Regions from separate parts of the Rhodoferax sp. EU05-FHT12H12 genome, predicted to be linked through region 1. Evidence: riboswitches for the same ligand, from Rfam matches in the RefSeq annotation. Region 1 holds a riboswitch; the other holds the start of a gene.
The links. A riboswitch is a leader RNA that binds a small molecule or an ion and turns the genes downstream of it on or off. The one in region 1 is predicted to bind thiamine pyrophosphate.
Positions count from the first base shown of each region.

Region 2: it holds a riboswitch for thiamine pyrophosphate, as region 1 does, so the genes downstream of both, AC3WS7_RS14855 (thiamine ABC transporter substrate-binding protein) here and thiC (phosphomethylpyrimidine synthase ThiC) in region 1, are expected to answer to the same signal.

Region 1 covers NZ_JBYTDI010000003.1:183,353-189,785, reverse strand. The annotation lists gene AC3WS7_RS10285 (FAD-dependent oxidoreductase) at 1-436, opposite strand, end outside; gene thiC (phosphomethylpyrimidine synthase ThiC) at 439-2,313, opposite strand; TPP riboswitch at 2,403-2,503, opposite strand; gene AC3WS7_RS10275 (alpha/beta hydrolase) at 2,533-3,294, opposite strand; gene aceK (bifunctional isocitrate dehydrogenase kinase/phosphatase) at 3,328-5,172, opposite strand; gene can (carbonate dehydratase) at 5,237-5,902, opposite strand; gene AC3WS7_RS10260 (LTA synthase family protein) at 5,911-6,433, opposite strand, start outside.
Region 2 covers NZ_JBYTDI010000005.1:73,788-80,220, forward strand. The annotation lists gene AC3WS7_RS14850 (ABC transporter permease) at 1-779, opposite strand, end outside; gene AC3WS7_RS14855 (thiamine ABC transporter substrate-binding protein) at 796-1,827, opposite strand; TPP riboswitch at 1,888-1,981, opposite strand; gene AC3WS7_RS14860 (TonB-dependent siderophore receptor) at 2,138-4,252, shown strand; gene AC3WS7_RS14865 (ABC transporter ATP-binding protein) at 4,299-5,114, opposite strand; gene AC3WS7_RS14870 (FecCD family ABC transporter permease) at 5,119-6,147, opposite strand; gene AC3WS7_RS14875 (FecCD family ABC transporter permease) at 6,144-6,433, opposite strand, start outside.

The DNA.
Region 1 (6,433 bases):
GGCCTTGAATGGCGGGCTCCAGTTCGCGCAGTGCGTCCAGTGACAAGGGTTGCGGTTGGTACGGTGCATCAGCCTTGGCCTGCAGCAGCCCGACCACGCGCTGGGCCGCGCCCGCATCGCCGCGGTGCGCCAGCAGCAGGCTGCCCTGCATGCGCAGGTCCACGGGCTGGTTCAGGCCTTGCACAATCTGCGGCCACAGCACACAGGAACGCAAGCCCAGCGCAAACACCTCGGCCCCCGCACGCTCCAGTTCGGCCACCGGGCTCAGCATGCCCGCCGCCGTCCAGCCTGCCGCCAGCGAGCCCGAGTCCGCCTGCGGACCAGGCCCGGATGCAGGGTCAAACACCTGCACGGCGTGGCCCGCGCGGCTGAGCGTGAACGCCAGCAGCCGACCGAGCACGCCGGCACCGGCAATGCCTATGCGTTGGGCTGCCACGGTCAGGCCTTGGCGATGGGGATGTAGATTTCCCCGCCCACCTTCTTGAACGCATCGGACATCACATCCATGCCCGACTGCAGCGCCTGCTCGTCGCTCACGCCCAGGTTCTTGGCGTACTCGCGCACCTCTTGCGTGATCTTCATGCTGCAGAACTTGGGGCCGCACATGGAGCAGAAGTGCGCCACCTTGGCGCCCTCGGCCGGCAGGGTTTCGTCGTGGAACTGCTTGGCGGTGTCGGGGTCCAACGAGAGGTTGAACTGGTCCATCCAGCGAAACTCGAAGCGCGCCTTGGAGAGTGCGTCGTCCCGTGCCCGCACGCCCGGATGGCCCTTGGCCACATCGGCCACGTGCGCGGCAATCTTGTAGGTGATGATGCCGACCTTCACGTCTTCGCGGTCGGGCAGGCCCAGGTGTTCCTTGGGAGTGACGTAGCAGAGCATGGCAGTGCCGAACCAGCCAATCATGGCGGCGCCGATGCCGCTGGTGATGTGGTCGTAGCCGGGTGCAATGTCCGTGGTCAGCGGCCCGAGCGTGTAGAACGGGGCTTCGCCGCAGTGCTTGAGTTGCTCGGTCATGTTGGCCTGCACCATGTGCATGGGCACGTGACCGGGGCCTTCGATCATCACCTGCACATCTTGCTGCCAGGCTTTGTGCGTCAGCTCGCCCAGCGTGCGCAGCTCGGCGAACTGGGCTTCGTCGTTGGCATCCGCACCGCTGCCGGGGCGCAGGCCATCACCCAGCGAATAGCTCACGTCGTACGCACGCATGATCTCCGTCATCTCGTCGAAGTGCGTGTAGAGGAAGTTCTCCTTGTGGTGGGCGATGCACCACTTGGCCATGATGGAGCCGCCGCGTGAGACGATGCCCGTCACACGATTCGCCGTGAGGTGGATGAAGGGCAGGCGCACACCGGCGTGCACGGTGAAGTAGTCCACGCCCTGCTCGGCCTGCTCGATCAGCGTGTCGCGGAAGATTTCCCAGGTCAGGTCTTCGGCAATACCACCGACTTTTTCCAATGCTTGGTAAATCGGCACGGTGCCGATGGGCACGGGGCTGTTGCGCACGATCCAGTCGCGCGTGGTGTGGATGTTTTTGCCGGTGGACAAGTCCATCACCGTGTCGGCGCCCCAGCGGATGGACCAGACCAGCTTTTCCACTTCCTCTTCGATGCTCGACGTCACCGCCGAGTTGCCGATGTTGGCGTTGATCTTGACCAGGAAGTTGCGGCCAATGGCCATGGGCTCCAGCTCGGTGTGGTTGATGTTGGCCGGGATGATGGCGCGGCCACGGGCCACCTCGTCGCGCACAAACTCGGGCGTCACCACTTTGGGGATGCTGGCGCCAAAGCTGTTGCCGGCCAGGCGCGCTTCACGCTCGGCATTGCCCAGGTACTGCGCCTGCCACTCCAGGTTCTGGTTTTCGCGCAGGGCCACGTACTCCATCTCGGGCGTGACGATGCCTTTGCGCGCGTAGTGCATTTGCGTGACGTTGGCACCACTGCGCGCGCGGCGTGGCTGGCGCTGCAGACCGGCGGCCTGGGCGCGCAGGGCGGCCAGCGCATCGGTCTCGCCGTTCTTCAGGCCATCGTCCAGCGCAAACGGCGGGCGGCCCACGTACAACTCGGTATCGCCCCGACCATCCACCCAGCCCTGGCGCACCAGCGGCAGGCCCTGGCGCACGTCGATGTCGGCGCGCGGGTCGGTATAGGGGCCGGAGGTGTCGTAGACCGTGATGGCCTCGCCGTTGCTCTGCATGATTTCGCGCAGCGGCACCTGAATGTCGGGGCGGCTGCCTTGCAGATAACGTTTGGTGGAGGCGGGAAGCGGTTCGCGCGTGAGGCGAATGAACTGGGCGAGTTTGTCGGGTGCGTTCACGGGAGTTCTCCGGTTAAGACCCGAAGACTCAGAGAAAAAACACGGCTCCGCAAACTGATGAAAAAAGACGCCGCCCGGACGGCATTCGGCCGTCGGCTGCGCTGCACTTCTTACGCTGGTATGAACCAGATCAAGTTCGCGGGTTCGGAATCCATCTCAGCGCAACCATTGCGCACCCCGGGCAGGGCGGAGTGTACGTCAAACCCAGATGCGACTCCGTCAACGGAGCACGCTGTCCATCAACCAAACGCTTAAATCCTGCACGACGCGGCGTTCCAATCCATTGAAGCCGTGGTAAGCCATGGCCTCGCAGGGGTCCCCGACATTGCCGCCCCCTTCGTACATGCGAACCTGATACCCCGCGGGCAATTTGCCCAATAGCATGGGCAAGTCCGCGGGTGAACACAGTTTGCATCCGTCCTGCTGGTGGTGCATGACCAGCACCGGAATACGCAGCGTGTCCAAGGCCATCTTGGGCACGGCCTTGCTCTGCGGATCGGTGAGGATGGTCGAGGTCAGGACCAGCGCATCCGGACCTCCGGACTCGGCCAGGGCGATGGCCACTGCCGCTGCAGACTGCGTTCCCCGGCTGGTCCCCACCAGCGCCACCGGAAGCTGGCCGCGCTGGCGAACATCCGCGATCAATGCCTTCAGGTCTGCCACATGCTCGGGCGTCTGGCGAAACCCGCTGAGAAATGGCGGCACCTGCCGGTCCGAGGGGGCGTCCATCAGTGCCACCGCCAGGCCTTGCTGGAGGAATTGCGCACGGGTGCGCGACAAGAAGTTCCCCCCCATGCCACCAAGGCTGCCGTCAGCCCCCAGGTGCAAACCACCATTGCCGCCGACCAGCAAAATGACGCTTGCCCGGGGTTGCGCAGGAACTTGCCACAGGTAACGCACCGTCACCCCCGGGCGCGTGGGCACATCCACCACGGTGCCCACCTCGGCCTGGGTCACGCCGGATAGAAGGCTAGCAACCACAGCCACTGCTGCGCGCCAATATGTCCTCATAGGCTAGACCTCCTGACGTGGGCCGCGAGGAAACCGCTTGCCCTTTTCATACGGAAACACATCATGCACATACCCCGCCGCAATACGCTCCTTCTGCGTCTGCCAGAAGGCAGGATCGAGCAGGTTGGCGTGGTACTGCATGAAAACCTCGCGCACCAGCGGGTTGCCCAATAGAAAAGGCGCGAAAGTCTCGGGGAACACGTCGTGCGGGCCGACGCGGTACCAGATCTCGCCGGACATTTCCTCTTCCTCGTTACGGGGCTCGGGCACCTTGCGGAAGTGGCAGTCGGTCAGGTATTCGATCTCGTCGTAGTCGTAGAACACCACCTGGCTGTTACGCGTGACACCGAAGTTCTTCCAGAGCATGTCGCCAGGAAAGATGTTGGCTGCCACCATGTCCTTGATGGCGTAGCCGTAGTCGATGACGGCACGGGTGATTTGCTCGCGCGCACGCAGCGCTGCCGGGCTGGTGTTGGCGGGGTCGGCACCACCGGCGTCAAAGGCTTCCTGCAGGTAGATGTTGAGCGGGATCATGCGCCGCTCGATGTAGAGGTGCTGGATGATGACCTCGGTCTGTCCATCCCCATCGCGGTCGCTGATCTCCAGCTGGCTGGCGGCAAACTGCTGCAGCTCGGCGATCAGCGCATCGCTGAAGCGCTCCCGTGGAAAGGCCACATCCCCATAGTCCAGCGTGTCGGCCATGCGGCCCACGCGGTCGTGCTGCTTCACCAATTGGTACTTGGCCTTGACCTGCGCGCGTGTGGTCTCTTTCTGGTGGGGAAAGTGGTCTTTGATGACTTTGAACACATAGGGGTAGCTGGGCAGGTCAAACACCAGCATCACCATGCCCTTGATGCCCGCGGCGATGCGGAACTGGTCGGTGCTGTGCTGCAGGTGGTGCAGAAAGTCGCGGTAGAACAGGGTCTTGCCCTGCTTGGCCAGGCCCAGCGCGTTGTAGAGCTCGTTGCGTGGCTTGCGGGGCATCATGCCGCACAAAAACTGCACATAGGCGCTCGGTATCTCCATGTCCACCATGAAGTAGGCGCGTGCAAAGCTGAACAGGCGCAGCAGGTCGTCTTCGCCAAACAGCGCGGCATCGATGCGCAGCTTGCCGCCAGGCCCATGCAGCACCGGCAGCGCAAAACCGTGCTCGACAAACCCATTGATGAGTTTGCCGATGATGTAGCAACCCTTGTTGCGAAAGAACAGGTTGGACAGCACCTGGACCTGGAAGTTGGCGCGCAACTTGACCTCGCCCAACTGCGCGCGCATCACCTCCATCACCCGATGGGTATCCCGCTCCAGGTCGTCAAACGGCACACGCAGGTCGAAGTCCTGCACCATGCGCACCAGCTGATCCTGCACTTGGTCCTGGGCGGGGTAGTAGCTGCGGTAGGTGGGGCGGTGGCTGGGGCGGCCCGCGGACGCCAGGTTTTCGATGTACTCGGTGCTGACCGCGGGGCGCACAAAGATGAAGTCGTTCTGGAAGTAGCTGCGGTGCAGGATCTTGGTGGTGACCGAGTTGAAAAACGTCTCGGCCAGCTCAGGCTGGTGGTGGTCCACCAGCAGCCCGATGTAGTGCAGCTTGATTTGCTGCCACACCTCCATGCCCTGCTCTCCTGCCTTGAACTCACGCTCCAGCCGTTTGGAGCATTCCTTTACGCGCAGGTCGTAAAACTCGATGCGCTCCCGCTGCGCACGCTGCTGTCCATGCCAGTCGGCCACTTCAAAGCGGTGCTTGGCGCGCGCACTCTCTGCGCGGAAGAGCTGGTAGTGGCGTTTGAAGCCGTCCAGCATCGCCCGGGCGATGTCGTAGGCCACCGAGGAGTCGAGCCGTGTGGGGAACATGGGCGACAAAATGCTATGAATTTAATAGCTACTCACGCATATTCCACGGGCGCCATAGGCCTATTTACCTTGGATTTCGTGGCATCAGGCGCACGCCGGAGATGGCCTCGCGGTACAGGGCGTCCAGGTTGTCCTGGCGCGCTACGGTCATGTGCAGGTCTTGCACCAAGCCGTCATGCACGCCATACACCCAACCATGCAGCGTGACATCCTGCTCCGCGGCCCAGGCGTCTTGCAGCACCGTGCTCTGCGCCACATTGACCACCTGTTCGATGGCATTGAGCTCGCACAAGGCGGCCGCCTTGCCGTGCTCGGGGATGACGTCCAGGATGTCGCGGTGGCGATCCCGTACGTCCTGGATGTGGCGCAGCCAGTTGTCGGCCAAGCCGATACGCGCACCTTCGAGCGCGGCCTGCACACCCGAGCAGCCGTAATGGCCCACCACCATGATGTGCTTGACCTTGAGCCGCTCCACCGCGAACTGAATGGTGGACAGCGCATTCAGATCGGAGTGCACCACCACATTGGCCACGTTGCGGTGCACGAAGATTTCGCCCGGCGCCAGGCCAATGATCTCGTTGGCGGGCACACGGCTGTCGGAGCAACCAATCCACATGTACTTGGGCTTTTGCTGGTTGGCCAGCCCGGTGAAGAAGCCGGGGCGGGTGCGCTCCATCTCGGCGGCCCATTCGCGGTTACGGGAAAAGAGGTCGTTGAGTTTGTCAGTCATGGCCGTGATTATTTCTTAAGTGAGATGCGAACATGCCAGTCCAGAAGTCCGTACCGGGCTCGTTCTTGCTGGTCGTCCAGAGCGTTGAACTCGCACTGCCCCGCAGGCGGCTTGGCCGCCGTGCACACAAACGAGGCTTTATTGCCGAGTTGCCACATGCCTTGGGCGTTACGCGCCTCGCCCGTGAAGAACATGGCTCGCGGCGCGTTCATGGGGTCGGGCTGAGCGGGCAGGTCTTTAAGCAGATTGCGCCCGGCGTTGATATAGGGCGCATCAATGCCCGCCAAGGGCAGCAAGGTGTTGAACATGTCGCGGTGGCTGGCCGGCTGGTCCAGCTGGTTGCCGCAAGTGAGCTTGCTGCCCCAGATCACAAAGGGCACTTGGCGCACCAGATAGCGGCGGCTGGCCTCGGCGTAGACGCCAAACGAGCGCACATTGTGGTCGCCCGTACCGGCAATGATGGTGGTGTCCTTGAGCGGGCCACTTTGCACCTCTTGCACAAATCCGCCCAGCAGGTCCGCCGCGTAGTGG
Region 2 (6,433 bases), on a different contig from region 1:
GCATAGGCCAGCGCCACCAGTGCGGTCAGCAGCAGCATCCACACCGCCAGCACGCCGGCCTGCTGCAGTTGCAGCTCGTGCGCCACCAGGGTGTAAATCTCCACCTCGGCGGTGGCGTAGTCTTGCCCGCCCAGCACCAGCGCCAGACCAAAACCCGCAAAGCAATAGAGGAAGACCAGGCACAGCGCCGAGGCCAACCAGGGCGCAATGGCCGGCCACTCCACGCGCCAGAAGGCGCGCCAGGGCGTGGCGCCCAGCGTACGCGCCGCGGCCACGCGCGAGGCACTCACCTGCCCCAGCGCGTCCGCCCCCGCACGCACCACCACACAGAGGTTAAAAAACAGATTGCCGTAGAGCAACAACCAGGGCGTGCCCTGCAAATCCGGCCCGCCCAGGCGCTCCAGCAGGCCCTGCGGCCCCAAGAGCGCCAGCACACCCATGGCCGCCACCAGCGTGGGCACCACAAAAGGCAGCATCAGCCCACGCAGGATCAGCGTGCGGCCCGCAAACTCAAAGCGTGCCAGCACCCAGGCCATGGGCAGGCCGAGGAGGAGCGAGGCGATGCAGGTGATGGCGGCCTGCCAGAACGACCAGGCCATGCGTCCGCGCAAATACGGGTCCAGCCACGGCGCGAACAAGGCAGCAACGCCCGCATCACCACGCCCGCCTTCCACCAGCAAGCGCAGCGCAGGCGCTACCAGCACCACCAGCAAAAACACCAGTGGCAACAAGGCCAAGGCCCAGCCCGCCCGGGGCTGCGCCGGGTCGCGGTGGCGCATGGTCAGGGGCGGTGAATTACTTCAGCACCACCTTGGTCCAGCGTGCCACCCAGTCCGCGCCCTTGGCGGCAATGTCGGCATCACTGGGCGCGTGGAAGGCGGTGGGCTCCGGCGCAAACTTGAAGGCGTCCGACTTGGCCACGCCCGCTTCGGCGGGGTACATCCACATTTCGGTTTGCATGCCCTGCTGCACGGGCACAGAACGCATGAACTCGACAAATTTTTCGGCCGCGGCGCGCTCCTTGCCGCCCTTCACCAACGCCACGCCCTCCACCTGGCGGAACACGGCGCCGGGTAGGCTCAGGGATGCGGTGGGCGGCTCGGCCAGTTTGGTCTTGCTATAGAACAGCTCTGCCGCCGGGCTGGTGGCGTAGCTCACCACGATGGGGTGCTTGCCACCGTTCTGGCTGAACTCGGTGTAGTAGGCCTCGCTCCAGCCCTTGGCCACCTTCAGGCCGTTGGCGCGCAGCTTGGCCCAGAAATCAAAGGCCTTGTCTTCGCCCATGGCGCCGATGGTGGCCAAAAGAAATGCGTAACCGGGGCTGCTGGTGGCGGGGTTTTGCACCACCAGCAACTTGGCATAGGCGGGCTGGGCCAGGTCTTCCAGCGCCTTGGGCACGGCCACGCCATTCTTGGCGAACCAGGCCTTGTCGTAGTTCAGCGTCACATAGCCGTAGTCCACAGGCACCAGCGGTGCGGGCAGTTCAGCGGCGGGCTTGCGGCTGGCCGCCGCACCCGTGTAGCTGTCCAGCACGTCGGCGGCCAGGGCCTTGGGCGCCAGCGCATTGTCAATGCCGTAGACCACATCAGCAATCGGGTTGGCCTTGGTCAGGATGAGCTTGTTGAGCATCTCGCCCGCGTCACCGCCCTTGGTGATGCGCAGCTTCACGCCGTTGTCTTTTTCAAACTGCGCCAGCAGCGGCTTGGGCACGATAAAAGAGCTGTGGGTCAGCACGCGCAGATCGGCCGCGTGTGCCGCTGCCAGGCCGGCGGTCAGCAGGGCTGTGCCCAGCGTGGTCTTCAGAAACGAAAAAATCCCGTGTTGCATGGTGTGCTCGCTTTCAATGCGCCAGCCACAGGTCGCATCAAAAACCGGCACCCGCAAGACGGGACAGGCTTCTCACACTTCCTACGCTGGCATAACCCAGATCAGGTACATGGGGTATTTCTCAGTCCTGTGACGGACACCCCCGGTGGAAGTGTGGATTGTAGGGTGCAAGCGATAGACGCTGTAGGTGCCGTGAGTCTGATGGTCCGCAGCATTGCAACTTTACATAAATACAAATAATTTGCATTCGTGTTTACATAAAATGCAAATCGTCAAACGAATTTATTTACCCCCCTTATTGCTGCTTACCATGCCCCGTCCCCATCGACTCCGCCCACTTCCTCTTCTCCTGTCCGCCTTGTTCAGCACCCATAGCGCTTGGGCCCAAGATGCAGAACCCTCGCCAGTGAAATCGCTCAGCGCGGTCACGGTGCAGGCAGCGACTGCCGAAGGCTTTGCCCCAATAACAGTGGAGGCAGGCAGTTTTCGTGGCGCAGACATCATGGATGTGCCCTCCACGGTCAACGTCGTCACCCGCGAGGTGCTGGAACTCCAAGGAGCCGCCGGCCTGTACGACGCATTGCGCAACACCGCAGGCGTAACACGCCAGCAAAACGGTGGCGAAACCTGGGATCAACTGGTGGTACGCGGTATCGGCGTCGAAAACCGCAGCAACTACCGCCTCAACGGCTCCATGCCACTGCTGAACTTCGGCCAGGTCTCCATGGAAAACAAAGAGCGCGTGGAAGTACTCAAAGGCGCTTCGGCTCTGTACTACGGCTTTACATCGCCAGCGGGCGTCGTCAACCTAGTGACCAAACGCGCCAGTGTGGATCCAGTCACGTCCCTTGGCCTCGTGTTGGACCAACACGGTACCGCCCTATCGACCGTAGACATCGGCCGCCAACTCGGCGACGAGCAGCAGTTCGGCCTGCGCGTCAATGCAGCGGGTGGTGCACTGGGCTCCTACATGGACGGTGTAAGCGACGGCAAACGCAGCTTTACCTCTGCCGCACTCGACTGGCGTGTCAACAGCCGCTTGAAGCTTGGCGTGGATCTGGAAAGCGACAAGCGCAAAACAACCGAGCAAGTCGGTGTGGCACTGCGAACAGCTGTGAACGGCGTGATCCCTTTGCCCGACCCGATCGACGCAAAAAAACTGGTGGGCCCGGACATATCCACATTTGAGACCAACACCCGCAACGCGCAGGTACGGGCCGACTACTCCCTGAACGACAACTGGGCACTGACCATGGAGGCGGGGCAATCGCAAGTAACGCGCGATCGCAATTTGGCCATTTTCAGCTTCACCAACAATGCAGCCGTCGCCACCGGTGCAGGCAGTATCCGCGGCAACATCCAGACCTTGCAGGCGAAAGCAGACATGCTTCGTGCCGAGGTTTTTGGAACCTTCTCCACGCTGGGTATGCAGCACAACCTGACGCTAGGGGCCAGCCAGACCGACTACCGCCAGGACCCGATCTACCAGCAGATCTACACCATCGCCTCACAAAATCTTTACAACCCAGTACCGATCACCAGCGTGGTTTATGGTGCGATCCCCACTTCACCCACTACCGCTGCGCTGGACACGCGAGACACCGGCGTGTACGCACTCGACCAGATCCAACTCAACCAACAATGGCAATTGATGTTAGGCCTGCGCCACAGCCGCTACCAAAGCAACCAGGGCACCGCACATTACGACGACAACAAAAGCACCCCCATGGCCGCACTGGTCCACAAATTCACACCTGACCTGTCCGTTTACGCCTCGTACGCTAACGGCTTGGAGCAAGGCGACACCGCACCCACCGGCACAGCCAACGTGGGTGAACGCCTGCCCCCCGGCGTGAGCCAGCAAAAAGAGCTGGGCATGCGTTGGCGCACCACAGAGAACACATTGGTGTCGGCCGCGCTCTTCGACATCAGCCGCCCAGGCTACTACACCAATGCAAGCAACATCTACACGGCAGATGGCGAGCAGCACTACTCCGGCTTAGAGTTGGCCACACAAGGCCAACTCACCAAGCAACTGGCATGGCAGACTTCCGCCCAGTGGCTGGATGCAGAGTTCCGCAACATCAATGCCACCTACAACGGCAAAGCCCCGGAAAACACAGCAAGGCACACCGCCAGCGCTTTCTTGTCATATGACCTAGCCAGCGTACCCGGTCTGTCTGTGAACGGTGGCGCCTACTACACAGGTCCACGTCCAGTCAACGACCTGAACCAAGCCTGGCTGGACAGCGTAACCATCTACAGCATGGGCGCCCGCTATGCGACCCGCGTGGCCGGCTACAAAGCCAGCCTCCAGCTCAATATGGACAACGTAGCCGACAAGCAATACTGGGCCGCTGGCGGCACGCGCTTGGCAGCAGGTGCGCCACGTACCGCCAAACTCACACTGAAGGTAGATTTATAAAAAACTAGCCTATCGCCCATACAGAATGGACGATAGAAGCTATCTTTTATATAGCACTGGGAACGCGTATTCGCCCCTCAGGGATCACCAGCGGCGTCCCGGACACCGGGTCTTCGATGATCCGGCACGGCAAGTCAAACACCTGCTCCACCAGCGCCGCCGTGATGATCTCCTTCGGCGCGCCCTGGGCCACCAACTGGCCCTGGCGCAGCACGACCAAATGATCCGCATACCGGCAGGCGTGGTTCAGGTCGTGCAGCACGGCGACCAGGGTGCGGCCCTGGTGGCGGTTCAAGTCGCGGAAGAGTTCCAGCAGGTCGATCTGGTGCGCCAGGTCCAGGTAGGTGGTGGGCTCGTCGAGCAGCAGCAACTGCGTGTCTTGCGCCAGCACCATGGCCACCCAGACGCGCTGGCGCTGGCCGCCGGAGAGTTCGTCCACCAGCCGGTCGGCTAAGTCTTCGATAGCGGTGGCGCGCAAGGCCTGGGCGACGATGCGGTCGTCCTCGGCCGTCCAGCCGCCGAACAGGCTTTGGTGTGGATGCCGGCCGCGCGCCACCAGCTCCGCCACGCGTATGCCTTCGGGGGCGATGGCGGTTTGCGGCAGCAGACCCAAGCGGCGGGCGACTTCGCGCGTGGGGTAGCTGCCGATCAGCGCGCCGTCCAGAAAGACCTGGCCGGCTTGCGGTGTGCGTAGCCGCGCCAGGGCTTTGAGCAGGGTGGATTTGCCGCAGGCGTTCGGGCCGACGATGACGGTGAAGGCGCCGTCGGGAATCGCCACACTCAGGTGCTCGGCCACGCGGGTGTCGCCGTAGGCCAGGGTCAGGTTTTCGCCACGGAGGCGGGAGACGGTGGGTATGTACATGGGTTCAGAGGTCGTGGCTTCGCCATTCGCGGGCTAGTAAGTAAGTCAGGTACGCCCCACCCAGCGCGCTGGTGACCAGGCCTACGGGGATTTGGAAAGGCGCCAGCACCAGCCTTGCCAGCAGGTCGGCGCTAGCGCACAGCACCGCGCCCATCAGCGCGGCGGCCCACAGGCCGATGCCCGGCGCGCGGCACAGGCGACGCGCGAGTTGTGGCGCGGCCAGGGCGATGAAGCCGATAGGGCCGGCGCAGGCGATGGCCAGCGCGGTCAGGCCTACGGCCACCAGGGTCAGATAGCTGTGGCTGCGACCCACATTCAGGCCCAGGCTGGTGGCGAGTTCGTCGCCCATCTCCAGCAGGCGCAGCCGCGGGCTGAGCAGCCAGGCCAGCGGCAGCAACAGGGCGCAGCCCAGGCCCAGGCGCTGGGCCTGCAGCCAGCCGCTGCCTTGCAGGCTACCGTGCAGCCACATCTTGGCCTGCAGCGCCTGGTCCAGCTCGGCGCGGGTCAGCAGGAAGTCGTTGACCGAGGCCAGCATGGCCGCAACCGCCAGGCCGATCAGTACCAGGCGCTGCCCCTGCATGCCGCGCTGCAGGCTGAACAGATAGACCAGCGCCACCGTGGCCAGGCCGCCGACCAGCGCGCCCAGCGGCACGTTGAGTGCCTGGTCGCCGAGCCAGAGAATCATCACCAGTGCGCCGGTGGCCGAGCCTGTTGTCAGGCCGATGATGTCCGGGCTGGCCAGCGGGTTGCGCGACAGGCTTTGGAAGATGGCGCCGGCCGTGGCCAGTGCCGCGCCCGCGCCCAGGGCCACCAGGGCGCGCGGTAGGCGCAGGTCGATCAACACCATTCGGCCCATGTCCTCGCCACCGTCCCACAAGGTGGCGAAGAAGCGGCCCCAAGGGAGGTCGTAGCTGCCCAGGCGCAGGCCGAGCAGCGTCACGACCAGGCCGACGGCCAACAGCACGCCAAGTACGATGCGGGTGCGGTGGTGTGCGAGTTCGGCCCAGATGCCGCTGTTCAGATTCAGGTTCATACCGCGCTCCCGCGCCGGCTGCGCTGCACCAGGGCCAGCAGCACCGGCGCGCCTATGAAGGCGGTGACGATGCCCACCTCGATCTCGCTGGGCACCGCGATCAGCCGGCCCACGATGTCGCTGCCCAGCACCAGCACGGGGCCGGCCAGCAGACCGTAGGGCAGTATCCAGCGCCAGTGCGGCCCGACCAGCAGGCGCACCGCATGCGGAATCACCAGGCCCACAAACGCAATCGGCCCTGCGGCGGCCGTGGCCGCGCCGCACAGCAGGGCGATGGCGACGAAGC